2 linked regions of the Catenulispora sp. GP43 genome follow. The protein of the gene in region 1 interacts with the protein of each later gene in a pairwise test. Links are inferred from orthologs where the notes say so. Each region holds a gene or a part of one and is shown on either strand. Other genes may lie near its edges.

Evidence for each region. Proteins that work in one complex are often made in the same cells at the same time.
Region 2: the proteins of ABH926_RS11955 (region 1) and ABH926_RS38340 interact in binary tests that used the Escherichia coli proteins (3 or more experiments, as listed by UniProt). The link is inferred for Catenulispora sp. GP43 from one-to-one orthologs.

The regions. Positions count from the first base shown.
Region 1 is NZ_JBGCCT010000004.1:403,055-410,753, reverse strand. What follows is about bases 1,856-4,822. They hold ABH926_RS11955 (nucleoside-diphosphate kinase), read left to right. Parts: upstream 1,856-3,069; coding sequence 3,070-3,576; downstream 3,577-4,822. Other genes in these bases: ABH926_RS11950 (Tex family protein), read left to right, coding at 3,634-4,822; ABH926_RS11960 (class I SAM-dependent methyltransferase), read left to right, coding at 2,268-3,017; ABH926_RS11965 (MMPL family transporter), read right to left, coding at 1,856-2,043. Also shown: more of ABH926_RS11965, read right to left, coding at 1-1,855; more of ABH926_RS11950, read left to right, coding at 4,823-6,114; ABH926_RS11945 (site-2 protease family protein), read right to left, coding at 6,186-7,031; ABH926_RS11940 (DEAD/DEAH box helicase), read right to left, coding at 7,158-7,699. UniProt on the Escherichia coli protein: Major role in the synthesis of nucleoside triphosphates other than ATP. The ATP gamma phosphate is transferred to the NDP beta phosphate via a ping-pong mechanism, using a phosphorylated active-site intermediate.
Region 2 is NZ_JBGCCT010000025.1:147,371-152,634, forward strand. What follows is about bases 1-2,898. They hold ABH926_RS38340 (uracil-DNA glycosylase), read right to left. Parts: upstream 1,840-2,898; coding sequence 1,162-1,839; downstream 1-1,161. Other genes in these bases: ABH926_RS38335 (ABC transporter ATP-binding protein), read left to right, coding at 1-1,069; ABH926_RS38345 (S8 family serine peptidase), read left to right, coding at 2,388-2,898. Also shown: more of ABH926_RS38345, read left to right, coding at 2,899-3,566; ABH926_RS38350 (RNA polymerase sigma factor), read left to right, coding at 3,612-4,196; ABH926_RS38355 (hypothetical protein), read left to right, coding at 4,272-4,739; ABH926_RS38360 (CHAT domain-containing protein), read left to right, coding at 4,903-5,264. UniProt on the Escherichia coli protein: Excises uracil residues from the DNA which can arise as a result of misincorporation of dUMP residues by DNA polymerase or due to deamination of cytosine.

The DNA of each region.
Region 1 (7,699 bases):
CAGCACGCCGAGCGAGACCGCGAAGCCGATCTCGGCGAAGGTCACGATCGGCAGGCTGGCCAGCACCCCGAAGGTGGCGGCCAGCACCAGCCCGGCCCAGGTGATCACGCCGCCGGTCGCGGACAGACCGACCAGTGCGCCGCGCCTGGTGCCGCGCCGGACCGACTCCTCCCTGATGCGGGTCATCAGGAAGATGTTGTAGTCGATGCCCAGCGCGACCAGGAACACGAACGTGTACAGCGGCATGCTGGTGTCCACGCCGTTCCAGCCGAACGCCTTGAACGCCAGGGCGCTGATGCCCAGCGAGGCGCCGAGGGACAGGATGACGGTGAGGATCAGCAGCAGCGGCGCGATGAAGGCCCGCAGCAGCAGCCCCAGGATGATGAACACCGCGATCAGCGTGATCGGGATGATCCACTCGTTGTCGTGGCGCGTGGCGTTGTCGATGTCCACGAGCATCGCCGAACCGGCGCCGACCTTCGCGTCCGCGCCCGGGATCGCGTGCACGGCGGCGCGGACCAGGCTCACGGTGTGCTTCGCGGCCGCGGAGTCCGCCGGGTCCTTCGGCATCGCCTCGAGGTAGAAGCGCCCCGCCACGATCTGGTGCGGCACCGTGCTCGGGGTGCCGACCGACGACGGGTCGATGCCCGGCACCGTCTTCAGCGCGGCGGTCACCGCGTCGAGCTTGTCGGCGTTGCCGACGATGTCGAGCGACTGGCCCGAGGACGGCGGGAAGTACTCCGCCTGGACCTGAGCGCCGATCACCGAGTCCGGCTTGTTCACGAAGGAGTCGGCCGAGGACATCTGGTGCGCGTGCAGCTGGGTCACCCCGGCCGCGCCGATGAGCAGCAGCAGGGCCGTCACCGTCCACACCGCGCGCGGGCGCACGGCGATGCGCTTGCCGATCCGCGCCCACACCCCGTGCTGGGTCGGCTCCTCCGAGCCCACCGTCGGCTTGACCGGCCAGAAGATCCAGCGGCCGCAGATGACGACCAGGGCCGGCATCAGGGTCATCATCGCCAACAGGTCGACCAGGACGCCGATGGCCAGCACCGGGCCCATGCCCTTGGTCGAGTTCATCTGGGCGACCAGCAGGATCAGCATGCTGACGGCCACGGTCGTGGAGCTGGCCACCAGCGCCGGCCCGGCGCGGTGCAGGGCGTGCGCCATCGCCTCGTGCCGGTCCTCATAGCGTCTGAGCTCTTCGCGGTAGCGGGCGATGAGCAGCAGCGCGTAGTCGGTGCCGGCGCCGATCAGCAGCACGACCAGGATGAACGCGGCCTGGCCGTTGACCGTCAGGCCGGCGTGCTTGGCCAGCAGGTAGATGATGCCCTCGCCGACGAACAGGGCGCCGCCGGCCGACAGGATCGGGATGAACCACAGAATCGGGCTGCGGTAGGCGACCAGCAGGATCAGGATCACCACGAGGACCGTGATGCCGGTCAGCGAGCCGTTGATGTTCTTGAAGGAGTTGGCCTCGTCGGCGGCCTCGCCCATCGGGCCGGTCACGTAGGCCTTCTCGCCGGCGCTCGCCGGCCCCATCGCCGCCTTGATCTGCTTGATCGTGTCCGGGAGCTTGTTCCAGCCGTCGTTGCCCATGTCCATCGGGACGATGACCTGGACGGCCTTGCCGACGTTCGGCCCGTCCTTGACGTCCTGCGTCAGGATCGCGTTGTGCACGACCATGTTGATGGCCGTCGGCGCGGCGTCGTTCCGCAGCGCCGCCACCGTCTTGTCGATCTGGGCGTGGTCGGCGTCGGTGAGACCGCTGTCCCGCTCGAACAGCAGGATGGCCGGTACCCAGCTCGGGTGGAACGCCCCCTCCAGCTTCAGTTCCTGTGTCGATTCGGCGCTCTTGGGCAGCCAGGCCGAACTGTCGTTCTTCTCGACGCCGCTCAGCTTCGAGGCCAAACCCCAGACGACCACGGCGACGATCAGGAGTACCCAGACCCCGAACACCGCCCATTTGGACCTTCTGCCGGACACGACCCGGGCGAAGACGCCCGGTTCCGAATCCGCGTTGGTCAACGCGTTACCACTCACGAAAGAGCCCCCTCAGGCTATCGCGACCTCCGTCCGCGGACGGCTTCCCACCCCTATGTGCGGGTCCGCCTCGCGGACTCGTTACCCGCCTATTGTGACACGCGATACAACGCGAAATGGTCACCGGGAGGTGAACCTTTCCCTGTGCGGTCCGAGCAGCGAACTTCCTGGTAGGCATAGGAAAACTGGTGGACGGGCACTGATTCCCGGCCAAAGCTGGCGGGATGACAGCGGACGAGCACACCTTCACCGACGCCGACTCGGCGCTCCTGTACGACCTGGAGAACCCCTGGGACACCGACGAGTCGAGCTGGGAGGGCTACATCCTGCGCTGTACGACGCTCCTGGACGCGGTGCTCGACGTCGGCTGCGGGACCGGCAGCCTGCTGCATCTGGCCCGCGAGCACGGCGCGAAGGGCCGGCTGGTCGGCGTCGACCCGGACCCGGCGATGCTGGAGCGGGCCCGGCGGCGCGACGACATCGAGTGGTCGCAGGCCACCGCCGCGGAGATGGCCTACGAGGCCGAGTTCGACCTTGCCACCATGAACAGCAACGCCTTCCAGTGCTTCGTCACCGACGACGAGCTGCGCGCCTCGCTCGCGGCGATCCGCCGGGCCCTGAAGGACGACCGGGTCTTCCTGTTCGGCACCCGGCACCTGCAGGCCCGGGCCTGGGAGGCGTGGAACCCGGAGAACGGCGGCGTCGTCACCCTGCCCGACGGTCGGCAGTTCCGGTCCTGGTACCAGGTGGAGAAGGTGGACGGCCCGCTGGTGACCTTCACCGAAACCATGGCGCTGCTGGACGGCACGCCGGTCCGCACGGCCGGCACCACGCTGCGCTTCCACACCCCCGAGACGCTGAACCCGTTCCTGGTCGAGGCCGGTTTCCGCATCGAGTCCCAGTACGGCGACGAGAAGACCGGCCCGCTGACCCCGGACAGCCGCGCCATCATCACGGTCGCGCGCGCCCAATAAGATGCTCATAGCAGTCCTGCAAACGACCGTCGAACAGCGAAGGACCACGCATATGACCGACACCGGCGCCCCCGTCGAGCGGACGCTCGTCCTGCTCAAGCCCGACGCCGTGGCGCGCGGCATGATGGGTCGGGTCCTGACCCGGTTCGAGGACGCGCTGCTGAAGGTGGTCGGCTCCAAGATGGTCTGGATGGACGCCGAGCTGACCCGCAGCCACTACTTCGACCTGGAGGAGCGCTTCGGCGCCGGCGTGTACAACGCCACCGCGACGTTCATGCAGTCCGGCCCGGTGCTGGCCCTGGTGCTGGAGGGCATCGACGCGGTCAAGACGGTCCGCAAGATCGTCGGCTCCACCTACCCGAACGAGGCCGCACCGGGCACCATCCGCGGCGACTTCGCGCACCAGAACAAGGCCTACGCCACCGCCAACGGCATCGCGGTGGCCAACCTGGTGCACGCCTCGGGCAACCTCGACGAGGCGAAGCAGGAAGTCGCGCTGTGGTTCACAGACGAAGAACTCTTCGAGTACTCCACGGTCGCCGAGAAGTTCGTGCTCTAGTCGCTAGGATCGCTCTCGCGAGATAAGCGGGCTTTTCACCTGGCGGGAGTACCACGCGTGGCAGCGACAGCAGCGTCCATCCACCTGCGCATCGCCGAGGAGCTCGGCGTCGCCGACCGGCAAGTCCGGGCGGCCGTCGAGCTCCTGGACGGCGGCGCGACCGTGCCCTTCGTCGCGCGGTACCGCAAGGAGGTGACCGAGGGCCTGGACGACGCGCAGCTGCGCACGCTGGAGGAGCGGCTGCGCTACCTGCGCGAGATGGAGGAGCGCCGGGAGGCGATCCTGGAGTCCATCCGCAGCCAGGGCAAGCTCGACGAGGCCCTGGAGGCGCAGATCCTGGCCGCGGACTCCAAGTCCCGGCTGGAGGACATCTACCTCCCCTACAAGCCCAAGCGGCGCACCAAGGCGATGATCGCCCGCGAGGCCGGGCTGGAGCCGCTGGCCGACGCGCTGCTCGCGGACGCCTCCCTGGACCCGGCGGCGACCGCCGCGGCCTACGTGGACGCCGACAAGGGCGTCGCGGACGCCCCCGCGGCCCTGGATGGCGCGCGCTCGATCCTGGTCGAGCGGTTCGGCGAGGATGCCGACCTGATCGGCGCGCTGCGCGAGCGCATGTGGGAGAGCGGTCGGCTGACCTCTAAGGTCCGGGAGGGCAAGGAGGAGGCCGGGGCGAAGTTCTCCGACTACTTCGACTTCGCCGAGCCCTTCACCGCGCTGCCCTCGCACCGCATCCTGGCGCTGCTGCGCGGCGAGAAGGAGGAGGTCCTGGACCTCACCTTCGACCCGGAGCCCGAGGACGCCGAGCCCGGCGCCCCGGTGACGCAGAGCGGCTACGAGGTCCGCATCGCCAAGACCTTCGGCATTCCGTCGCCCACCGCCAGCGGAGCTGGTGTGAAGTGGCTGAACGACACCGTGCGCTGGGCCTGGCGCACCCGGATCCTGGTCCGGCTGGCCGTGGACGTCCGGATGCAGCTGTGGACGCTGGCCGAGGACGAGGCGGTCCGGGTCTTCGCCGCCAACCTGCGCGACCTGCTGCTGGCCGCCCCGGCCGGCACCCGCGCCACCATGGGCCTGGACCCGGGTTACCGCACCGGGGTGAAGGTCGCGGTCGTGGACGCCACCGGCAAGGTGGTGGCCACCGACGTGATCTACCCGCACGTGCCGGCGAACAAGTGGAACGAGGCGCTGGCCAAGCTGGCCTCGCTGGTGAAGGTGCACAAGGTCGAGCTGATCGCGTTCGGCAACGGCACCGCCTCCCGGGAGACCGACAAGCTGGCCCAGGAACTGGTCGCCAACATGCCGGAGCTGAAGCTGACCAAGATCATGGTCTCCGAGGCCGGCGCCTCGGTGTACTCGGCCTCGGCCTTCGCCTCGCAGGAACTGCCGACCATGGACGTCTCGCTGCGCGGCGCGGTCTCGATCGCCCGCCGCCTGCAGGACCCGCTGGCCGAGCTGGTGAAGATCGACCCGAAGTCGATCGGCGTCGGGCAGTACCAGCACGACCTGGCCGAGGGCAAGCTCTCGCGCTCGCTGGACGCGGTGGTCGAGGACTGCGTGAACGCCGTCGGGGTGGACGTGAACACCGCCTCGGCGCCGCTGCTGACCCGGGTCTCGGGCATCGGCTCCTCGCTGGCCGACAACATCGTCGCCTACCGTGACGCCAACGGCCCGTTCGCGACCCGCAGCGCGATAAAGGATGTGCCGCGCCTGGGCGCCAAGGCCTTCGAGCAGTGCGCGGGCTTCCTGCGCATCCCCGGCGGCGACGACCCGCTGGACGCCTCCTCGGTGCACCCCGAGGCCTACCCGGTGGTCCGCCGGATCCTGGCTTCGACCGGCACCGGCATCAAGGAGCTGATCGGCGACACGAAGACGCTGCGCGCGCTGCGGCCGGCGGAGTTCGCCGACGACACGTTCGGCGTCCCGACCGTCACCGACATCCTGGCCGAACTGGAGAAGCCCGGCCGCGACCCCCGCCCGGCCTTCAAGACCGCGACCTTCAAGGAGGGCGTGGAGAAGATCGGCGACCTGCAGCCCGGCATGATCCTGGAGGGCGTGGTCACCAACGTCGCGGCCTTCGGCGCCTTCGTCGACGTCGGCGTCCACCAGGACGGCCTGGTGCACATCTCGGCGCTGTCCAAGACGTTCGTGAAGGACCCCCGCGACGTGGTGAAGCCCGGCGACGTGGTGCGGGTGAAGGTGCTGGACGTGGACGGGGTGCGCAAGCGCATCGCGCTGACGCTGCGCCTGGACGACGAGGCGGGCGCCGGCTCCGGTTCCGGCGGCCCGGGCCGGCAGCGGCAGTCCGGCGAGAACAGCGGCGGCGGTCGCGGGCGCGACGGCCGCGGCGGTGGCAGCGGCGACCGGCGGGGCGGCCAGGGCGGCCAGGGCGGCGGCAACGGCGGAGGCGACCGCCGGGGCGGCGGCAACGGTGGTGGTGGCGGCGGTGGCGGCGGCGGCCGTGGCGGCGACCGGCGTGGCGGGAACAGCGAGCCGCAGGGTGCGCTGGCCGACGCGCTGCGGCGCGCCGGGCTGGCGTAGGGCTCAACAGCGCCGGAAAAGCACAAGCGCCCGTCGCGGACTCCGGTCCGCGGCGGGCGCTTCGTCGATGGTCAGTTGTACAAGCTGCCCCAGAACCGGAACAGGTGGTACCCGAAGTACTCCCCGTTCTGCGGGGTGCGGCCTTCGAGAATGTCCTGTGCCCACCGCGCGATGAAGTTCCGGTCCGGACCCAGCGCGTAGAGCAGGGCGAACACCAGCAGGATCCCGTAAGGCGCGATCTGCGCCCCGATGCGGCGCCAGTCGTTGCTCAGGAACGGCTCGATGATCCCGTAGCCGTCCAGGCCCGGGATCGGCAGCAGGTTCAGGATCGCGCTGGCGACCTGGATGTAGGCCAGGAAGGTCAGCGCCGACCAGAGTGCCGCGCCGTGCGCGGGCGTGCCCGGGTACCAGATGAAGCCCGGCCCCCAGGTGTCCAGCACCACGATCAGCACGATCGAGAAGACCACGTTCACCGCCGGCCCGGAGGCCGACACCAGCGAGTCCTTCCACTTGCCGCGCAGCCGGTGCGACTCGATCGACACCGCGCCGCCGGGCAGCGGCAGGCCGCCGATGAGCAGGAAGAACAGCGGCAGGATGAAGGTCAGCACCGGGTGCCCGTACACGCGCGGGTCCAGGCGCAGGTACCCCTTGCCGGCCACCGTGTGGTCGCCGCCCCAGTAGGCCGCAGCGGCGTGCATGAACTCGTGCAGGCACAGCGATATCAGCCAGCCGCAGAGCACGAAGATGAACACGCCCGCGCGGTCGCTCCCGAACCCCTTGTAGAGCGCGACGCCGCTGGCCGCGAAGCCGGCGACCAGCGCCAGGAAGATCGGCGAGATGCCGCCGCCGCGGGCCGACTGCGACCAGTCGGGCCGGTATTCGCCGGGCTTGAGCAGGCGCAGGTTGGTGCGGGCCATCGGGTCACTCACCTCGGGGGTCGGCTGGGTCGGCTGTTCGCGGGGCGTTCGTCATCATCTGGGCGTTCGTCATCGTAGGTCTTCCATACGACCAACGGTGCGGCGTCGCCGAACGATCCCGGCCCACTACAGCTGGTTCACATCCGTGACGACCACCACGGCGGTCCCGGCCTCGTCGCTGGCCGCCAGGTCCACCTCGGCGCTGATGCCCCAGTCGTGGTAGCCCTCGGGGTCGTCGAAGATCTGCCGGACCACCCACTTGCCGGGCTGGTCCTCCGGCGTCTCGTCGATGACCAGCAGCTTCGGGCCGCGCGCGTCGGGTCCGGTGCCGAGCTCGTCGTGCGCGTCGAAGTAGTCCTCGATCGCGTAGTAGTACTTCTCGGAGTCCCACCCCGAGCCCGCGTCCAGCTCGCCGAGGTCGTCGTACTTGCGCAGCGCGAACAGCTCGACGCGGTGGAACAGCTCGTTGCGGACCATGACGCGGAACGCGCGGGCGTTCGCGGTGACCGGCGGCGGGCGCTCGTCGAAGTTGTGCGGGGAGACCGCGGGCGTCTCCTCGCCGGGGTTGACCAGTTCCTCCCACTCGTCCAGCAGCGAGGAGTCGACCTGCCGGACCATCTCGCCGAGCCACTCGATGAGGTCGTCGACCTCGTCGTTGCGCATCTCTT
Region 2 (5,264 bases), on another replicon or contig:
GTTCCTCGCCGACATCGCCGGGCTGCTGGTGCTGGCCGCCGGCGCCTCCCGGGTGCACTCCGGCGAGCTGACCGCCGGCGCGCTGATCGCCTACCTGCTCTACATCGACATGGTGTTCTCGCCGGTGCAGCAGCTCTCGCAGGTGTTCGACGGCTACCAGCAGGCCGCGGTCGGGCTGCGCCGGATCGGCGACCTGCTGCGCACCGTGCCGTCCACGCCGGAGCCGGCGCGGCCGGTGCCGGTCCCGACGGCGCTGGAGGAGATCGTGTTCGACGACGTCACCTTCGCCTACGGCCCGGACACCAGGCCGGCGCTGGAGGGCGTGAGCGTGCGCATCCCGGCCGGGCAGACAGTGGCGCTGGTCGGGCAGACCGGCGCGGGCAAGTCCACCTTCGTGAAGATGGTCGCCCGCTACTACGACCCGACCGGCGGGGAGATCCTGGCCGGCGGCCGCGACCTGCGGGAGTTCGAGCTGACCGACTGGCGACACCGGCTCGGCGTGGTCCCGCAGGAGGCGTACCTGTTCGACGGGACCGTCGCCGAGGCCATCGCCTACGCCCGGCCGGACGCCGCGCCGCGGGAGATCGAGGCGGCGGCCCGCGCGGTCGGCGCCGAGGAGATGATCGCGGGGCTGCCCGAGGGGTTCCACTCCCGGGTGGCCGAGCGCGGCCGGAACCTGTCGGCCGGGCAGCGGCAGCTGCTCGCGCTGGCCCGCGCCGAGCTGGCCGACCCCGACGTGCTGATCCTGGACGAGGCGACCTCCGCCCTGGACCTGGCCACCGAGGCCGCGGTCACCCGCGCCGAGCTGGCCCGCTCCACCGACCACGGCGCGGTCGGGCGCACCCGCACCACCCTGGTGGTCGCGCACCGGCTGACCACGGCGGCGCGCGCCGACCGGATCCTGGTGATGGACGGCGGGCGGATCGTGGAGGACGGCACGCACGCGGAGCTGGTCGACGCCGGCGGGACGTACGCGGGACTGTGGGAGGCGTTCGCCGCCGGGCACGAGGACGGCGAGCGGACTGCGGAGTCTGCCCAGACTGCGGAGACTGCGGGAGCCGCTATATAGCGGGCCCTATATAGGACTCGCTATATAAGAGCTCCCATATAAAGAGTCGGCCCGGCGGATCTGATCCGCCGGGCCGACTCGTGTGTGAACTCTCAGACGGTCTCAGGCAGCTGCCAGTCGATCGGCTCCTGCCCGAAGCCGACCAGGGCCTCGTTCACCGCCGAGAACGGCTTGGAGCCGAAGAACAGCTTCGCCGACAGCGGCGAGGGGTGCGCGCCCTGGACGATCGCGTGCCGCGAGGCGTCGATCAGCTTGGCCTTCTTCTTGGCGTGCGCACCCCAGAGCACGAACACCACCGGCTTCTCGCGCGCCGAGACGTCCTTGATGACGGCGTCGGTGAACTTCTCCCAGCCGCGGTCCTTGTGCGAGGCCGGCTCGTGCGCGCGCACCGTGAGCACCGTGTTGAGCAACAGCACGCCCTGGTCGGCCCAGGCCTTCAGGTAGCCGTGCTTGACCGGCGCGACGCCCAGGTCCGTCTCCAGCTCCTTGTACATGTTCCGCAGCGACGGCGGGATGCGCACGCCCGGGCGCACCGAGAAGCACATGCCGTGGGCCTGGCCGTCGTCGTGGTACGGGTCCTGCCCGATCAGCACCACCTTGACGTCCTGGTACGGCGTCGCCTCCAACGCCGCGAACACCTCGTCCTCAGGCGGGAACACCTGGTGCTCGGCACGCTCGGTCTTAAGGAAAGCCTCCAGGTCGGCGAAGTACGGCTGCTCGGTCTCGGCAGCCAGCACCGGCGCCCAGGAGGCGGGGATGAGTTCACGCATGAGAGGAACCTATCCGGCCGCTGTGACAGCGCTGAGCAAGTTATCGATACTGCGACGCGTAGCGTCTCCATAACGGGCGGTGGTGGGAGACGGGAGGGGCCGAAAAACTTCCCAGAAAAAACTTTGGGCGCCATGTATCAGGGGGCGTTTGGGGTGCTCTTGTAAGTGAGCGGGTCGGGGGGCCCGCGGGCGTGGTCCAGTCGGTGTGTGTCTCTAGGGGGGACGCGCCGCCGGCCAGGCCGGGTGGAAAGGGTGGTGTGCCGTGACGCCGGGGGGTGGGTGCGGCACACCACCGCCACCGAGGTAAGAGGGGGGCTCCGCTGGGGGGCGGGGTTGCAACACTTGGGGGGAACAACACGGGGACCACGGGGAACCGGGGGAACTGGGGGGAAAGCACGGGGGAACGGCAGGACCAGCGGCAACGGTCTGTGGGGGAACGCGGCCGCTTGGGGGGACCGGAGGCGGGACTGGGACGGGGGTCCAGTTCCGCCTGCGGCTATTGGCAGGGCAGCATAAGTGCTGACTAGGTTGTTCACAGGGAGGGAACCATGACGGACCACGCGGCCTGGCTGGCCCGGATTCTGGAGACACACCCGGACGTCGTCCACGTCGACGGCGCCACCGAGACGCTGATCAAGCGTGACGAGCTGCTGGTGCTCGACACGCACGCGGACGCGGTGCACGACAAGGCGCGTCGGTGGGTCGACTCCCGGGAGGACTCGGCGGCGCCGGGGGTGACCCGGCTGCGGCTGGTGGCCGGGACGGACGCCGCCGACCTGACGCACACGCTGCGGGGCGGGGCCAAGGCGCACCGGCGCTGGAGTGTGACGCCGAACCACGTGCTCAGCGGGGCTCCGACCTGGACCGGCGGTCCCTATGGCCACCCGACCCCGCAGGCGGAGATGACCCAGCCGGTCGCCGGCGACGGCGGCGCCCAGCAGGTCACGATCGGGATCCTGGACACCGGCATCGACCAGCACCCCTGGTTCGAGGACAAGCCCTGGTACCTGGCCTGTACCGAGGACCAGCACGAGGCCCTGAACCCGGCCGTCGACGCGGACCTGGAGTCCGAGTCCGGGCACGGCACGTTCATCGCCGGGCTGATCATGCAGGAGGCGCCGGGCGCCTACCTGCGGTTCGAGCGGGTCCTGAGCCCGGCCGGCGTCACCGACGAGGTGGAGCTGCTCAACGGCCTGGACCGGATCGAGCAGCGGGTACGGGCCGGGGGCGGCAACCTGGACATCCTGAACCTGTCGCTGGGCTGCTACACCTTCGACGACCGGCCCTCCCCAGTGGTCACCAAGGCGATCGCCCAGGTGGCCCGCCGCACGCTGGTGGTGGCCGCGGCCGGCAACTTCGACTCCGACCGCCCCTACTGGCCCGCCGCCCTCAAGGACGTCGTCGCCGTCGCGGCTCTGGCCGACGGCGCCGACGGCGAGCCCGAGCGGGCGTCGTTCTCGAACTACGGCTGGTGGGTGGACGCGGCCGCGCCGGGAGTGAGGATCAAGAGCACGTTCCTGACGCACGGCCAGGAGGACGGCAAGGAGTTCCACGGCTACGCGAAGTGGAGCGGCACCAGCTTCGCCGCCCCTGTGGTGGCCGGTAGGATCGCCGCTTTGATGTCCGCCAAGGCTCTGCCGGTGCGCTACGCCGCCATGGAACTGCTCGACCCCGCGGGCGTCCGCATCCCCGACCTCGGGGTGGTCGTGCCGGCGGTCTTCGTTTGACGGATCCACGCTGGACACGTACCCCACATCAGTAAGAAGGCTCATATGGACCGCTCCCCCGCGTTGCTGGTCAAGGCCGCCGCCGCCGGCGACGCCTCGGCCTGGCAGCAGATCGTCGACGACTACAGCAGGCTGGTGTGGTCGGTGGCCCGGGGGTTCCGGCTCTCGCTGGCCGACGCCGCCGACGTCACCCAGAGCACCTGGCTGCGGCTGGTGGAGAACCTGGACCGGATCCAGAATCCGGACCAGCTCGCGGGGTGGCTGGCCACGACGACACGCAGGGAGGCGCTGCGCCTGATCCGCAGGACGCAGCGCGAGGTCCCCGATTCGGAGGAGGCCGAGGCGAACGTCTCCTTCTTCGGGGACTCCGAGGACGACGGCGATCCGGAGGCAGCTCTGGTCGCCCAGCAGGACAGCAGCGATCTGTGGCAGGCCTTCGCCACGCTCTCCGAGCGCTGCCGGAACCTGCTGCGGGTCGTCGCGGTGACGCCGCTGGAGAGCTACGCGGCCGTCGCCGAGGCGCTGGGCATGCGGGTGGGGTCGATCGGGCCGACCCGCTCGCGATGCCTGCAGCACCTCAAACGGGCCTTGAAGGCACTGAGCACAGTGCCGGAGACCACCCGGCCATGACAAGCACCACCGCACCGCCGTCCGAACCATCAGTACACGGGCACACCATATGAAGGACCTGATCCAGGGGGAACGATGCCGAAGTTGACGAACGGGGCCTCAGCGGAGGACATCGGACTCCTGTCCGCCCTCGGTGAGATGTTCGACGAGATCGACCCGGTGCCGCAGGACGTGGTGCGGGCCGGCTACGCGGCCTTCACCTGGCGGACCATCGACGCCGAGCTGGCCGAACTCGCCGAGGACTCGCTGCTGGTCGGGGCCGGATCGACCCGCGGCACCGACACCAGGCTGCTGACCTTCGAGGCGCCCAGCGTCTCGGTGGTCGTGGAGGTGACCGAGATCGGGGAGCGCCGAAAGCTCGTCGGCCAGCTGATCCCGGCCTGTTCGGACACGCTGCGGATCGAGCACCCAGCCGGGACGACCACCGTCGCGGTGGACGGTCAGGGCCTGTTCAGCGCCGACTCGCTGCCGGCGGGACCTGCGCGCGTGGCGCTGACTGTCCCCGGCGGGGGCGCCGTGGTCACCAGCTGGGTGACCGTCTAGACCCGGTCGGCGACCGCGCTTCCCCCGCGGCCGCCGCCGACTCGTCATTGCCGCCGCGCGTCACCGCACGGCGGCAATGAGTCATGTGCGGTGGAAGAAATCACCGCATCTTTGAGACAGTGTCCGCATGCCATCTACTGCCACGGACCGGCTCCCGCGTGCCATGAGCGCTCTCGATCAGGTACTGGCCCAGCCCTCCGCGGGCCGGGCGGCGGCCGAGGCTGTGCTGGGCGAGGGGGACGACGACGAGGCAGCGGTCATAGCCCTGCGCGCGATCGGCTTGTCCTGGAAGGAGAACGGCGACCTGGCTCGCGCCGCCAGGGCCCTGCGCCGAAGCGTGGCGCTCGCGGAGCGCACCGGCCTTTCCTACCGGGCCGCCGAAGCCCGGATGTCGCTGGTGGTGATCCTCGCCGACCGCGGCAACACCGACAGCGCGCTGGCCGAGGCGGCCCTCGCGGACAGCGTCCTGACCGGTCTGGACCGGGCCCGGCTGCGCGTGAACCTCGGCCTGGTCCTGGGCCGGAT